DNA from 3 places in the Amycolatopsis sp. NPDC049688 genome. Region 1 is predicted to be linked to each of the others. Evidence: riboswitches for the same ligand, from Rfam matches in the RefSeq annotation. Region 1 holds a riboswitch; each other region holds the start of a gene.

Region 1 (4,189 bases):
ACGACGGAGAGGTCGCCGACCCGGTACCCGCGTTGCAGCACGACACCGTAGGCGACGTGCAGGATCGACGTACCGATCGCGGCGCCCAGCCAGCTCCACTGTGGACGGTCGTTTTCGACGACGAGCAGCACGACCGTGACCGGCAGCAGCAGGACGGCACCGGCGGTGTAGTAGAGCCAGACGAACTGGGTCCCCCCGGAGGTGACCCGCTTGGCGGCGAGGTTCCAGGCGGCGTGCACGACGGCGGCGACGAGGACGAGGGACAAGGCGGTGGCGTTCACGGGACCCCTTCGGGTTTTCGCGCGCGCGAAAACCGGGTCCTCCAGGCTTTTGCCCCGTCAGATGAACGGCAGGCCGTCCGGGCCCGCCGACGGTGCCGCTCGGACCAGCCCCGCCGGCCCTGGTTGTGGGCTGCTGGAACGGGCCGGCGACGGAACCCTAGGCACTACCACCGCCCACCGTACTCCGGCCGCGGGCCCGGCTGTTAGAGTGGACGCTCGCTGCCCGTGCGGCATTCCGTCATGGAGGAAACCCGGCATTTCCGGGGCCACTTCAGCGCGGCGGCGATCTCACCGAGTGAAACAGGAGTTGCCCTATGGCCAACATCAAGTCGCAGATCAAGCGCATCACGACGAACGAGAAGGCGCGTCAGCGCAACCAGGCGATCCGGTCCTCGGTGAAGACCGCGATCCGCAAGGTCCGCGAAGCCGCCGACGCCGGCGACAAGGCCAAGGCCGCCGAGCTGCAGCGCGACGCCGCCCAGAAGCTGGACAAGGCGGTCTCGAAGGGCGTCATCCACGCCAACCAGGCCGCGAACAAGAAGTCGGCGCTGGCGAAGCGCGTCAACGCGCTCTGAGCTGGTTGATTTCTGGGAAGGCCCCGGCTTCGGCCGGGGCCTTCTTTTTTGTGTGACGCCAGGCCGGCCGGGTGGTTCGGGGGTTGGTCCGGCTCGCGGTGGCGATCTTCTGCACCGGCAACCCTCGCCAGCGCCGATCGGCGGTCACGTTCCGCGGCCGCCGCACCGGCAACCCCTCGTCGGCGCTCCTCAGCGGTCACCTTCCGCGGCTATCGCATCGCGACGCTCGTCGGCGCTCCTCAGTGGTCGCCTTCCGTGGTCAGCGGTCGCCCTTGGCTGCCGCTACCTCGAGGACCGCGCGCTCCAGGGCGTAGCCCGGGTCCGCTGCCGCTCCCTTGACCTCGGCGTTCAGGCGGGCGACCACGCGCATCGCCGTCGCCAGGCCGTCCGGGTTCCAGCCGCGGGACTGGCCCTGGGCCTTGCGGATCTTCCACGGCGGCATGCCCAGCTCGCCCGCCAGCTGGTTCGGGTTGCCGCGGCCGGCGCCCGAGACCCGGGCGATCGTGCGGACCGCGTCGGCCAGGGCGTCGGCGACCAGGACGTGCGGGACGCCCAGCTGCATCGCCCAGCGCAGGGACTCCAGCGCCGCCGCGCGATCGCCGCTGACCGCCTTCTCCGCCACCGCGAACCCGGTCACGTCGGCGCGGCCGCGGTGGTAACGGCGGACCGCGTCGGCGTCGACCGCGCCGCCCGTGTCCGCGACCAGCTGCGTCGCCGCGGAGGAGAGTTCACGCAGGTCGGAGCCGACCGCGTCGATCAGCGCCGCCACCCCGGCCGGGTCGATCTTGCCGCCCACCCGGCGCACCTCGTGGCGCACGAACTGCTCGCGCTCGGCCGGCTTGGTCAGCTTCGGGCACTCCGTGACCTCGGCCCCGGCCTTCTTCAGCGCCGCCGGGAGCGACTTGCCCGCCTTGCTGCGGCCACCGCCGGTGTGCACGACGACGAGCACGACCCCGTCCGCCGGGTCCTTCAGGTAGCTCGCCACGGCGTCGGCCAGCTCCTGCGAGATGTCCTGGGCCGACTCCAGGACGATCACCCGGCCCTCGCTGAACAGCGAAGGGCTGACCAGTTCGGCCAGCTCGGGGGCTGTGAGATCGGACACCCGGACCCGGGTCAGCTCCGCCGTCGCGTCCGTCGCGCGGGCGGCCGCGAGCGTCTCGCGGACGGCCCGCTCGATCAGCAGTTCTTCCTCGCCGAGCACCAGCTGCAGCGGGGCCGGGGCGGTGGCTTGCGCGGTCACCCCGGAATCTTCTCACTTGCGCTGTCGTGCCCCCGCTCCGGTGATGTCGACCGGCCACCGTGGCACGGCCCGCGCGCGATGTCGTACGGTGTAGCCGAGGCAGCCGCCCCGGACTATCCGGTGTGCGCGCACCGACAACCGAATACCGCTCATCCAGAGGGGCAGAGGGAACGGCCCGACGAAGCCCCGGCAACCGGCGTACAGCCCGTCATCCCGCGATCGCGGGGTAGCTGACGACCACGGTGCCAATTCCGGCCCGCTTCGGCGGGGCAGATGAGGAAAGGAACCTCGCGATGACCGCAACCCTCGGCACGACCTCCACCACGAAGACCCCGGATCTCGGACCCGCCGTCGAACTGGTGTCGAAGGAAGAGGGCCACCGGCAGCCGCTCGCTCCGGAGTTCGTCTCCGCCGAAGACTTCTCGCCGCTCGAGGTCGCCTACGACTTCGGCCGCGTCCGCCGCGAGGACATCGAGGCGGGTCCCAAGAACATCTGGCGCTACAAGAAGCTCCTCCCGGTTCCGTCCAACGTCGAAGAGATCCCGAACACCGAGCCGGGCGCCACCCGCCTGGTCCGCGCCGACCGCCTCGCCAAGGAACTCGGCCTCAAGCGCGTGTGGGTCAAGGACGACACCGGGAACCCGACGCACTCCTTCAAGGACCGCGTGGTCGCGGTCGCGCTGGCCGCGGCCCGCGAGTTCGGGTTCGAGGTGCTCGCGTGTCCGTCGACCGGCAACCTGGCCAACGCGACGGCTGCCGCCGCGGCCCGCGCGGGCTGGCGGTCGGTCGTGCTGATCCCCAAGACCCTCGAGCGCGCCAAGATCCTCACCACCGCGGTGTACGACGGCGACCTCCTCGCCATCGACGGCAACTACGACGACGTCAACCGCCTCGCCACCGAGCTGGCCGGTGAGCACCCGAAGTGGGCGTTCGTCAACGTGAACGTCCGGCCGTACTACTCGGAAGGCTCGAAGACGCTGGCCTTCGAGGTCGCCGAGCAGCTCGGCTGGCGCATCCCGCCGCAGATCGTCGTCCCGATCGCCTCCGGTTCGCAGCTGACCAAGGTGGACAAGGGTTTCCGCGAGCTGGGCCAGCTCGGCCTCGTGGAAGCCAGCCCGTACAAGGTGTTCGGCGCCCAGGCGACCGGCTGCTCGCCGGTGTCGGCGGCCTTCCGCGAAGGCCACGACGTGGTCCAGCCGGTGAAGCCGGACACCATCGCCCGTTCGCTGGCGATCGGCAACCCGGCCGACGGCCCGTACGTGCTCGACATCGTCAACCGCACCGGCGGCGCGATCGAGGACGTCTCGGACGAAGAGGTGGTCGAAGGCATCCGCCTCCTCGCCCGCACGGAGGGCATCTTCACCGAGACGGCCGGCGGGGTCACGGTCGCCACGGCCAAGAAGCTGGTCGAGACGGGCAAGCTGGACCCGGACGCGGAGACGGTCCTCCTCATCACCGGCGACGGCCTCAAGACGCTGGACGCGATCGAGAACCACGTAGGCCCGAAGGCGACGCTGCCGCCGTCGGCCGCCGCGGTGAACAAGGCCCTCGGCTACTGAGCCGCCGTCCGGGGCGGGCGGTGGCCCGCCCCGGACGCTCAGCGCCGCGGCGGGCCCCGGGGCTCGCCGCGGCGGGCTATGGCCGCTCCGGCGACCACCGCGGTGTCGCCGTCGACGTCGGTGCGGGTCACCCGGGCGCCGAGCGCGGCCAGGGTGTCCAATGTGGACTTGTTCGGATGCCCGTACGTGTTTCCCGCGCCCACGCTGACCATGGCCACCCGCGGGGCCACCGCCGCGAGGAACGACGGCAGCGAGTAGCGGCTGCCGTGGTGGGGCACCTTCAGCACCTCCGCTCTCAAGTCGCCGACGTCCGCCAGCAGGTCCGCCTGTGCCGCCAGCTCGACGTCACCGGTCAGCAGGACCCGGCCCGCCGCGGTTTCCGCCCGCAGCACCACGGAACTGTTGTTGATCGTGGTGCCGTCCGGCTGTTCGGCCACGCGAGCGGGTACGTAGCGCGGTCCGAGGACATCGAGGGTCAGGCCCGGCCAACCCAGCCGCTCCCCCGGGTTCAACTCCACGAGCGGTACCGCTTGC
Region 2 (4,189 bases), on a different contig from region 1:
GTAGCGTGGGGGCATGGAGACGATCGCGCTGGCCGAGGTGGCCGCGGTGCTCGCCGACCCGAGCCGGGCGACCATGTGCCTCGTGCTGCTGGACGGGCGGGCCTGGACCGTCGGTGAGCTCGCGAAGGCGGCCGGGATCGCGCTGTCGACGGCGAGCGAACACGTGACGCGGCTGGCCGGCGCCGGGTTCGTCGTCCGCGTCAAGCAGGGGCGCGCCAGCTACGTCCGGATCGCCGACCCGCGGGTCGCCGAGCTGATCGAGCACCTCGCCCAGCACGCCGAGCATCGCCCGGTGACGGGGCTGAAGCCGTCGCTGCGGGTGCGGCGGCTCGGGTTCGCGCGGACCTGCTACGACCACCTCGCCGGTGAGCTCGGCGTCGCCCTCCGCGACGGCATGCTGGCCACCGGCCTGGTCGACACCGCCGACGGGCTGACGCTGACCCCGCGCGGCCGCGAAAAGCTCGGCGAGCTCGGCGTGCCGGTCGCCGCCGGGCGGCGGCCGCTGCTGCGTGACTGTCTGGATTGGACGGAGCGCCGCGACCACCTGGCCGGAGCACTGCCCGCGGCCCTGCTCGACCGGGCCGTCGACGCCGGCTGGGTGCGCCGCGACGGCCACCGCGCGGTCAAGGTGCTGGCGGAGGCGCCGTTCGCGGCGCTGGGAGTCGATTTCGGCACGTTGGGCCGGCCTTAACACACCGGGTGTCCACCGCGGGGCAGCGGTACACGAACGAGTTAACCCCGCCGCTTCACTATTCTGAGTGCCCCACGGCACTCGGGAGGAGGCGGCATGGACCAGCTCCCCGTGCTGCTCGGCGTCGGCGGTGTCGTGCTGCTCGCCTCCGTGCTGGCCGTGCGCGTGTCGATCCGGCTCGGCCTCCCCTCGCTGCTGCTCTACCTCGCGATGGGCGTCCTCCTCGGCGAAGCCGGCTTCGGCATCCGGTTCGACAACCCCGAGCTGACCCAGTCGCTCGGCCTCGCGGCGCTCGTCATGATCCTCGCCGAAGGCGGCCTGACCACTCGGTGGTCGGCGGTGAAACCCGCGCTGGGCACCGGAATCGCACTGTCCACAGTGGCCGTCGTGGTGAGCGTCGCGGTCACCGGCGCCGGCCTGCACTGGCTGCTGGGGCTCGACTGGCGGCTCGCGCTGCTGTGGGGCGCGGTGCTCGCGTCCACCGACGCGGCCGCGGTGTTCTCCGTCCTGCGCACGGCCGGCATCGGAAAACGGCTCACCGGCGCGCTCGAACTCGAGTCGGGGATCAACGACGCGCCGGCCTACATCGCCGTCGTGGTACTGGCCGAAGGCACCACTGTGGACTGGACGCTGCCGCTGCTGGTGGTCTACGAACTGACCGCGGGCCTGGTGATCGGCCTCGCCTTCGGCTGGCTCGGCGGGTTCGCGCTGCGCCGGGCCGCGCTGCCGGCGACCGGCCTCTACCCGCTCGCCACGGTCGCGGTGTGCGTCGTCGCCTACTCGTCCGGGCAGCTGCTGCACGCGTCCGGACTGCTCGCCACCTACGTCGCCGCCCTGGTGCTCGGCAACTCGCGGCTGCCGCACCGGTCGGACACGCTGTCGTTCGCCGAAGGGCTGGGCTGGCTGGCGCAGATCGGGCTGTTCGTGCTGCTCGGCCTGTTCGCCTCGCCGAGCCGGCTGCTCGACGCGATCGTGCCGGGCCTGGTCGCGGGCGCCGTCGTGCTGCTGCTGGCGCGGCCGATCTCCGTCGTGCTGTCCATGCTGCCGTTCCGGCTGCCGTGGCGGGAGCAGGCGTTCCTGTCGTGGGCCGGGCTGCGCGGGGCGGTGCCGATCGTGCTCGCCATGATCCCGCTGTCGCACGGCCTGCCGGGCGCCCAGCGGCTGGTCGACGCGGTGTTCGTGCTGGTCATCGTGCTGACGCTGGTGCAGGGGGCGACGCTCGGGCCGCTCGCCCGCCGGCTCGGGCTGGCCAGGAAGTCCGAGGCGCACGAGATCGAGGTCGACTCCGCGCCGCTGGACGAGCTGGGCGCCGAGCTGCTGCAGGTCCGGATCCAGCCGGGGTCGAAGCTGCACGGCGTGTACCTGTCCGAGCTGCGGCTGCCGGTCGGGGCGACGATCAGCCTGGTCGTCCGCGCCGGCGCGGGCTTCACCCCGCAGAAGACGAGCCGCCTTCAGGAGAACGACCAGCTGCTGGTGGTGACGACGAGTGCCGTCCGCGACGCCGTCGAACGCCGGCTCCGCGCGGTCGACCGGGCCGGGCGCCTGGCCCGCTGGCGGGGTGAGTCCGGGCGCTGAGCACGCTCTGTGAGCGGCGTCTCAGAATGTGCGACGGGGGTTGGCGGCCGGGCGCGCTCTCGGTTACCTTTCGAACCAGGTCATGAGTGCCAGCGCGAAGCCCCGGCTTGCTGGCCGGCAACCCTCCTACCGCGGTGGGGTGCCCCGGGTGAAGACCGGGCCGGTCGCGCCGTGCGACGGGCAAGCGCGGGCCCCTCGCCGGGGGTCCCCCGGATCGCCGAGGAGGCACCCGATGACTCTGGCCATCGACCGCACGCAGCCCGAAACTCTTGCCGCGCAAGACATCCCGGCCGTCGCCGGGGCGGCGCTGCGCGTCCCGCTGGTGACCGGCGGGGACATCGGGTACGCCAACCTCGACCACGCGGCGAGCGCCCCCTGCCTCGACGCCGTCCGGGCGAAGGTCGACGAGTTCCTGCCCTGGTACGCCAGCGTCCACCGCGGTGCCGGCTTCGCCTCGCAGGTCTCCACCAAGCTCTACGAGCGCACCCGCGACGTCCTGCGCCGCTTCGCCGGCGCGCGGCGGACCGACACCGTCGTGTTCACCCGCAACACCACCGACGCCTTCAACCTGCTCGCCCGCAGCCTGCCGCGGCACACCACGGTGATCGTGTTCGACACCGAGCACCACGCCGCACTGCTGCCGTGGCCGGGCCCGAACGTGCGCCGGCTGCCGACCCCGCGCACCCGCCTGGCCGCGGTGGCCGCCGTCGACGAGGCGCTCGCGGCCGCCCCGCAGGGCCCGCGGCTCGTCGTCGTCACCGGAGCGTCCAATGTGACCGGTGAGCTGCTGCCGGTGGCGGAAATCGCCGCGGTGGCGCGGAAACACGGCGCCCGCGTCGCGCTCGACGCCGCCCAGCTGGCCCCGCACCGGCGGATCTCGATCAAGGAACTGGACGTCGACTACGTCGCCCTCTCCGGCCACAAGCTGTACGCACCCTTCGGAGCGGGCGCGCTGATCGGCCGCGCGGACTGGCTGCGTGCGGCCCGGCCCTACCTCGCCGGCGGCGGTGCGACCAAGCTCGTCACCGAGGACGCCGTCGTCTGGAACACCGGGCCGGAGCGCCACGAAGCCGGCTCGCCCAACACCGTCGGCGTGTACGCCCTCGGCGTCGCGTGCGAAACCCTGAGCCGGCACTGGGACGCGGTCGTGGCGCACGAGCAGGCGCTGCTCGCCCGGCTGCGCAAGGGCCTCGACGGCATCCCGGGCTGCGCCGAGCTGCGGCTGTTCGACGCGCCGGTCGACCGCGTCGGCACGGTCAGCTTCGTCGTCGACGGCTTCGACCCGGGGTGGCTCGCGGCGGTGCTGTCCGCCGAGTACGGCATCGGCGTCCGCGACGGCGCCTTCTGCGCTCACATCGCGGCCAAGCGCCTGATCGGCGTCACCGGCGGCGAGGGGCAGCAGGCGGTCCGCGTGAGCCTCGGCCTCGGCAGCACCGAGGAACACGTCGACCGGGTGGTGCTGGCCCTGCGGCAGATCGTCGCGCGGGGCGCCCGCTGGGAGTACGCGAAGGTGGACGGCCGCTGGGCGCCGGTCGGCGACCCGCGGGAGCTGCCGCCCTTCTGCTGAGCGTTAGCCTGGGCCGATGGGGAGAGGGCCGCGTTCCTGGTTTCCGCTGGCACTGCTGGGGTTCGCGCAGATCGGCTTGGCCGCGGTGCAGCTGCTGGCCCGCCGAAGCCGGGCCGAGAGCGAATCCGCGAACCTCCTGCTCCGGCCGGCGGTCCCGCCCGGTGCGACCGAGTACAGCCGCGCGCTGCGGATGCCCCTGGATTTCCACGTGGGAGGCAGCGGCCTGCCGAACGGCCCTGGATGGCTGGTCGCGCTCGGCGTGGTCGTCGTCGGCACGGCCGTCTGGTACGCGCTCACCCGGCGCCCCGGCCGGATGGCGTGGTTCGTCCTCGGCACGATCGGCGCGCTGCTCGCCG
Region 3 (4,189 bases), on a different contig from region 1:
AGGTGAAGACGACGGCGGTCACCACGAAGGAGTTCCTGGGCGAGTACAAGCTCACCCTGGGCCCGGAGGACCAGGCCGAGGGCGGCCTGGACGTCAAGCTGACCGACGGCGCCGAGGTGCACATCAGCCGCACCGGCGTCTCGACGGTCACCCAGAAGGAGAGCATCGACCCGCCGGAGCAGCGCGTCGACGACCCGGACCTGGAAAAGGGCAAGACCAACGTCGAGGACCCGGGCACGCCCGGCGAGAAGATGGTGACCTACAAGGTCACGCAGAAGAACGGCAAAGAGGTCGGGCGGGAGACCGTCTCCGAGCAGGTCATCACCCCGGCCAAGCCCAAGATCATCCACGTCGGCACCAAGAAGGCCCCGAACCCCGACATCGGCGACGGCTCCGCGTGGGACCGCATCGCGCAGTGCGAGTCGGGCGGCAACTGGGCCATCAACACCGGCAACGGCTACTACGGCGGCCTCCAGTTCGACAAGCAGACCTGGAACGCCTACGGCGGCTCCCAGTACGCGGCGCTGCCGAGCCAGGCCACCCGCGAGCAGCAGATCGCGGTGGCGGAGAAGGTCCGCGACGCCCGTGGTGGCTACGGCGCCTGGCCGGTCTGCGGCAAGAAGGCCTGACACTTTCCCGGAAACGGCCCCCGTCCCCCGTGGACGGGGGCCGTTCCGCGTGCCCCGAACCGACCCTCCAGGTACGCGAACCGACCGTCCAGGTACGCCAACCGACCGCCTGGGTACGCTCGTCCGGTGGTTGAACTGCTGGGACCGGCCGAGATCCGGGCGCTGGCGGCCGAACTGGACGTGCGGCCGACCAAGAAGCTCGGGCAGAACTTCGTGCACGATCCCAACACCGTCCGCCGGATCGTCGAGCTCGCCGGGATCACCCCGGACGACGTCGTGCTCGAGGTCGGGCCCGGGCTCGGGTCGCTGACCCTCGGGCTGCTCGCCACCGGCGCGCGGGTCGTCGCCGTCGAGATCGACCCCAAGCTCGCCGAGCGGCTGCCGAAGACGGTCGCCGAACGCGGGCCCGAGACGGCCGGGAACCTCACCGTCGTCGGGGCCGACGCGCTGCGCGTCACGCGCGAGGACCTGGGCGAGCCGACCGCACTCGTCGCCAACCTGCCGTACAACGTCGCCGTGCCGGTCGTGCTGCACCTGCTGGCCGAAGTGCCCTCGCTCCGCACCGGGCTCGTGATGGTCCAGACCGAGGTCGCCGACCGGATGGCCGCCGGCCCCGGCAGCCGGATCTACGGCGTCCCGAGCGTCAAGCTCGCCTGGTACGGCTCGGCACGCAAGGTCGCCGCCGTGCCACGTTCGGTGTTCTGGCCGGTGCCGAACGTCGATTCCGCGCTCGTCGCCTTCGAACGCGCCGGCACGACGGCGTCCGGCGACCGGGACCGGCTCTTCGGCTTGGTCGACGCCGCCTTCTCACAACGCAGGAAGACCCTCCGCGCCGCGCTCGCGGGCTGGGCGGGCTCGGCCGAGCGGGCCGGCGAGCTGCTGACGGCCGCCGGGATCGACCCGAAGACCCGTGGCGAGCAGCTGGACGTGCACGACTTCGCCCGGATCGCCGCCGCGCGTTAGCCCTCCACGGCTTTCGAACTCCACAGTGGAGGCGTGAAAATACTCCTTCGCCGCCCGTGATCCCGTCATCCGGACACCGCCACTCGTGTGATCTGGGCCAACGGGCTTGCGTTCGCTCCTCGGGATCGGTTTTACTCAGTACGTCCATCCCGAGCGACTGAGAGACCTGGCTCGCCGAAGTCGCAGCAACCACCCTCCACAGGGCAGGTGCTACCGCCAGGACCGATGGAGGCCGTTTTCGATGAAGAGGGTAGCCCGCCCCCTGCTCCTGACCAGGCGTCGCGTCGTCGACGAAGGCCGCCGCTCCGTGACCGCGTGTCGACGCTCCCGCTGAGCTAGTCCGAGCCGGTCCACCTCTTCTTCATGCACCGTCCGAAAAGGACGGAACTCGCTTGCGGCCGGGTGCTGCGCCATGCGCGCACCCCGTTTTCAGGAGCCTTCGTGATCACCGTCGAAAACCTGTCCAAATCCTTTGCCTCCAACGGAAACTCGGTCGTCGCGCTGCGGGACGTGAGCGTTGACGTCCAGGCCGGCTCGCTGTTCGGCGTGGTCGGTCCGGCCGGCTCCGGCAAGTCCGTCCTCGCCCGGTGCATCGCGCTGCAGGAGCGGCCCGACCGCGGTGTCGTCCGCCTCGACGGCCTCAACACCGGCACCCTCGACGGCCGCCGCCTCCGCGAGATCCGCCGTCAGCTCGGCGTCGTCTCGACGAAGCCGGAGCTGATCGCCGAGCGCACGATCGCCGGCAACATCGCTTCCCCGCTCGAGCAGCTCGGCGTCGACGGCCCGCAGCGCCGCAGCCGGGTCGGCTCGCTGCTGGACCTCGTCGGCCTGACCCCGCGCGCGGCCCAGCGCCCCGGCGAGCTGTCCGCCGGTCAGCTTCGCCGCGTCGCGGTCGCGAAGGCCCTCGCGGCGGCTCCCGCCGTCCTGCTCGCCGACGACCCGACCGCCGGTGTCGACCCGGAGGAGGCCGGCGCGGTGCTCACCGTCCTCGACCGGGCCCGGTCCGAGCTGGGGGTCACGGTCGTCGTCACGACGCCGGACGCGGGCGTGGTCCGCCGGGTCTGCGACGACGTCGCGGTGCTGGAGGACGGCACGGTCGTCGAGCGCGGCACGGTGCTCGACCTGATCTCCGACCCCACGAGCCGCACCGCGCAGGCGCTGCTGCCGGCCATCGAGACCACCCGCTCGCAGGCGGCGCGCTACGACCGCTCGGCGGACGTCGTGCTGGTCGGCTTCGCCTCGGTCGGGGCGCTGCTGCCGGAGGCCGCGGGCCGGTTCGACGTCGAGTTCGCCACCATCGGCGGCGGCCTGACCCGCATCGGCGACACGCCGGTCGGCCGGTTCCGCCTGGGTGTCCGCGGCGAGCGGGCCGACGCGGCCCTGGCCTGGGTCGCCGAGCGCGGCGGCCACGTGACGCACACCGCGCGTGGCCCGCAGGGTGTCGCGGCCGCCTGATCTCTCCCCGAAGACGCCCCGATGCGCAGGTCGCATCGGGGCGTTTCCGCGGGCACGTAGGCTGGTCGGGTGCTCGCCGTAGTTCCGCCCCCAGTCACCGTCCGGGTCCCGGCCAAGGTCAACCTGCACCTTTCGGTCGACGACCTGCGTGAAGACGGTTACCACGAGCTGGTCACCGTGTTCCAGGCGCTGTCGCTGACCGACGAGGTGACCGTCGCGGTCACCGAAGAGCCCGGCATCGAGGTCTACGGCGAGGGGGAGGGCTCGGTCCCGACCGGTCCCGAAAACCTGGCCTGGCGGGCCGTCGAAGCGCTGGCCGCGCACGTCGGGCGCACCGGCGAGCCGAAGGTCCGGGTGGTGCTGCGCAAGGGCATCCCGGTCGCCGGCGGCATGGCGGGCGGCAGCGCCGACGCGGCGGCGACGCTGGTCGGCCTCGCCTCGCTCTGGAATCTCGACGTCACCCGCGACGAACTGGCCGAGATCGCCGCCGGCCTGGGCAGCGACGTCCCGTTCGCGCTCTACGGCGGCACCGCGCTGGGCACCGGCCGCGGCGAGCAGCTGGTCCCGGTGCTGTCGCGGCACACGTTCCACTGGGTGCTGGCGTTCGCCGCCGAAGGGCTGTCGACGCCGAAGGTGTTCGGCGAGCTGGACCGCCTGCGCGCGGCGGGCAACCCGCCCCGGATCGGCTCGCACACGCCGGTCGTCGAGGCGCTGGCCTCGGGCGATCCGCGCCAGCTGGCCCTGCTGCTGGGCAACGACCTGCAGGCCGCGGCCGTCTCACTGCGGCCCGACCTGCGCCGCACGCTCCGGGCGGGGGTGAACGCGGGCGCGCTCGCGGGCACGGTGTCCGGTTCCGGCCCGACGTGCGCGTTCCTCTGCGAGGACGGGCAGTCGGCGGTGGAGGTCGCGGCCGAGCTGTCGGGCGCGGGCGTGTGCCGGACGGTCCGCGTGGCCCACGGCCCGGTCCCGGGCGCCCGCGTGGTCGGCGGCGACGACGCGAACCGGCCGACGCCGCCGCGGGTGCACGCATGAAGCACGCCGAGTTCGCGTTTCCGGGACCGTTGCGCGACAAGCTGGTCGCGGCGATCCTGCGCGGGGAGAAGACATCGACCACCGGCCTGGTCGCGGAGTACGAGAAGTTC

What was found. Region 1 has a riboswitch for S-adenosylmethionine ahead of thrC (threonine synthase). Riboswitches for the same ligand answer to the same signal wherever they lie in the genome.
Region 2: linked by a shared signal. The riboswitch ahead of AB0J55_RS37460 (aminotransferase class V-fold PLP-dependent enzyme) and the one ahead of thrC (threonine synthase) in region 1 are both predicted to bind S-adenosylmethionine.
Region 3: linked by a shared signal. The riboswitch ahead of AB0J55_RS44135 (ATP-binding cassette domain-containing protein) and the one ahead of thrC (threonine synthase) in region 1 are both predicted to bind S-adenosylmethionine.

Annotation. Positions count from the first base shown of each region.
Region 1 covers NZ_JBFANY010000008.1:365,962-370,150, reverse strand. The annotation lists gene AB0J55_RS26495 (DMT family transporter) at 1-281, opposite strand, end outside; gene rpsT (30S ribosomal protein S20) at 596-856, shown strand; gene holA (DNA polymerase III subunit delta) at 1,116-2,096, opposite strand; SAM riboswitch class I at 2,243-2,376, shown strand; gene thrC (threonine synthase) at 2,390-3,655, shown strand; gene AB0J55_RS26475 (ComEC/Rec2 family competence protein) at 3,694-4,189, opposite strand, start outside.
Region 2 covers NZ_JBFANY010000017.1:120,449-124,637, forward strand. The annotation lists gene AB0J55_RS37450 (metalloregulator ArsR/SmtB family transcription factor) at 14-691, shown strand; gene AB0J55_RS37455 (potassium/proton antiporter) at 788-2,266, shown strand; SAM riboswitch class IV at 2,345-2,459, shown strand; gene AB0J55_RS37460 (aminotransferase class V-fold PLP-dependent enzyme) at 2,499-3,833, shown strand; gene AB0J55_RS37465 (hypothetical protein) at 3,850-4,189, shown strand, end outside.
Region 3 covers NZ_JBFANY010000027.1:27,714-31,902, reverse strand. The annotation lists gene AB0J55_RS44145 (transglycosylase family protein) at 1-629, shown strand, start outside; gene rsmA (16S rRNA (adenine(1518)-N(6)/adenine(1519)-N(6))-dimethyltransferase RsmA) at 756-1,592, shown strand; SAM riboswitch class I at 1,734-1,824, shown strand; gene AB0J55_RS44135 (ATP-binding cassette domain-containing protein) at 2,034-3,047, shown strand; gene AB0J55_RS44130 (4-(cytidine 5'-diphospho)-2-C-methyl-D-erythritol kinase) at 3,117-4,079, shown strand; gene AB0J55_RS44125 (ASCH domain-containing protein) at 4,076-4,189, shown strand, end outside.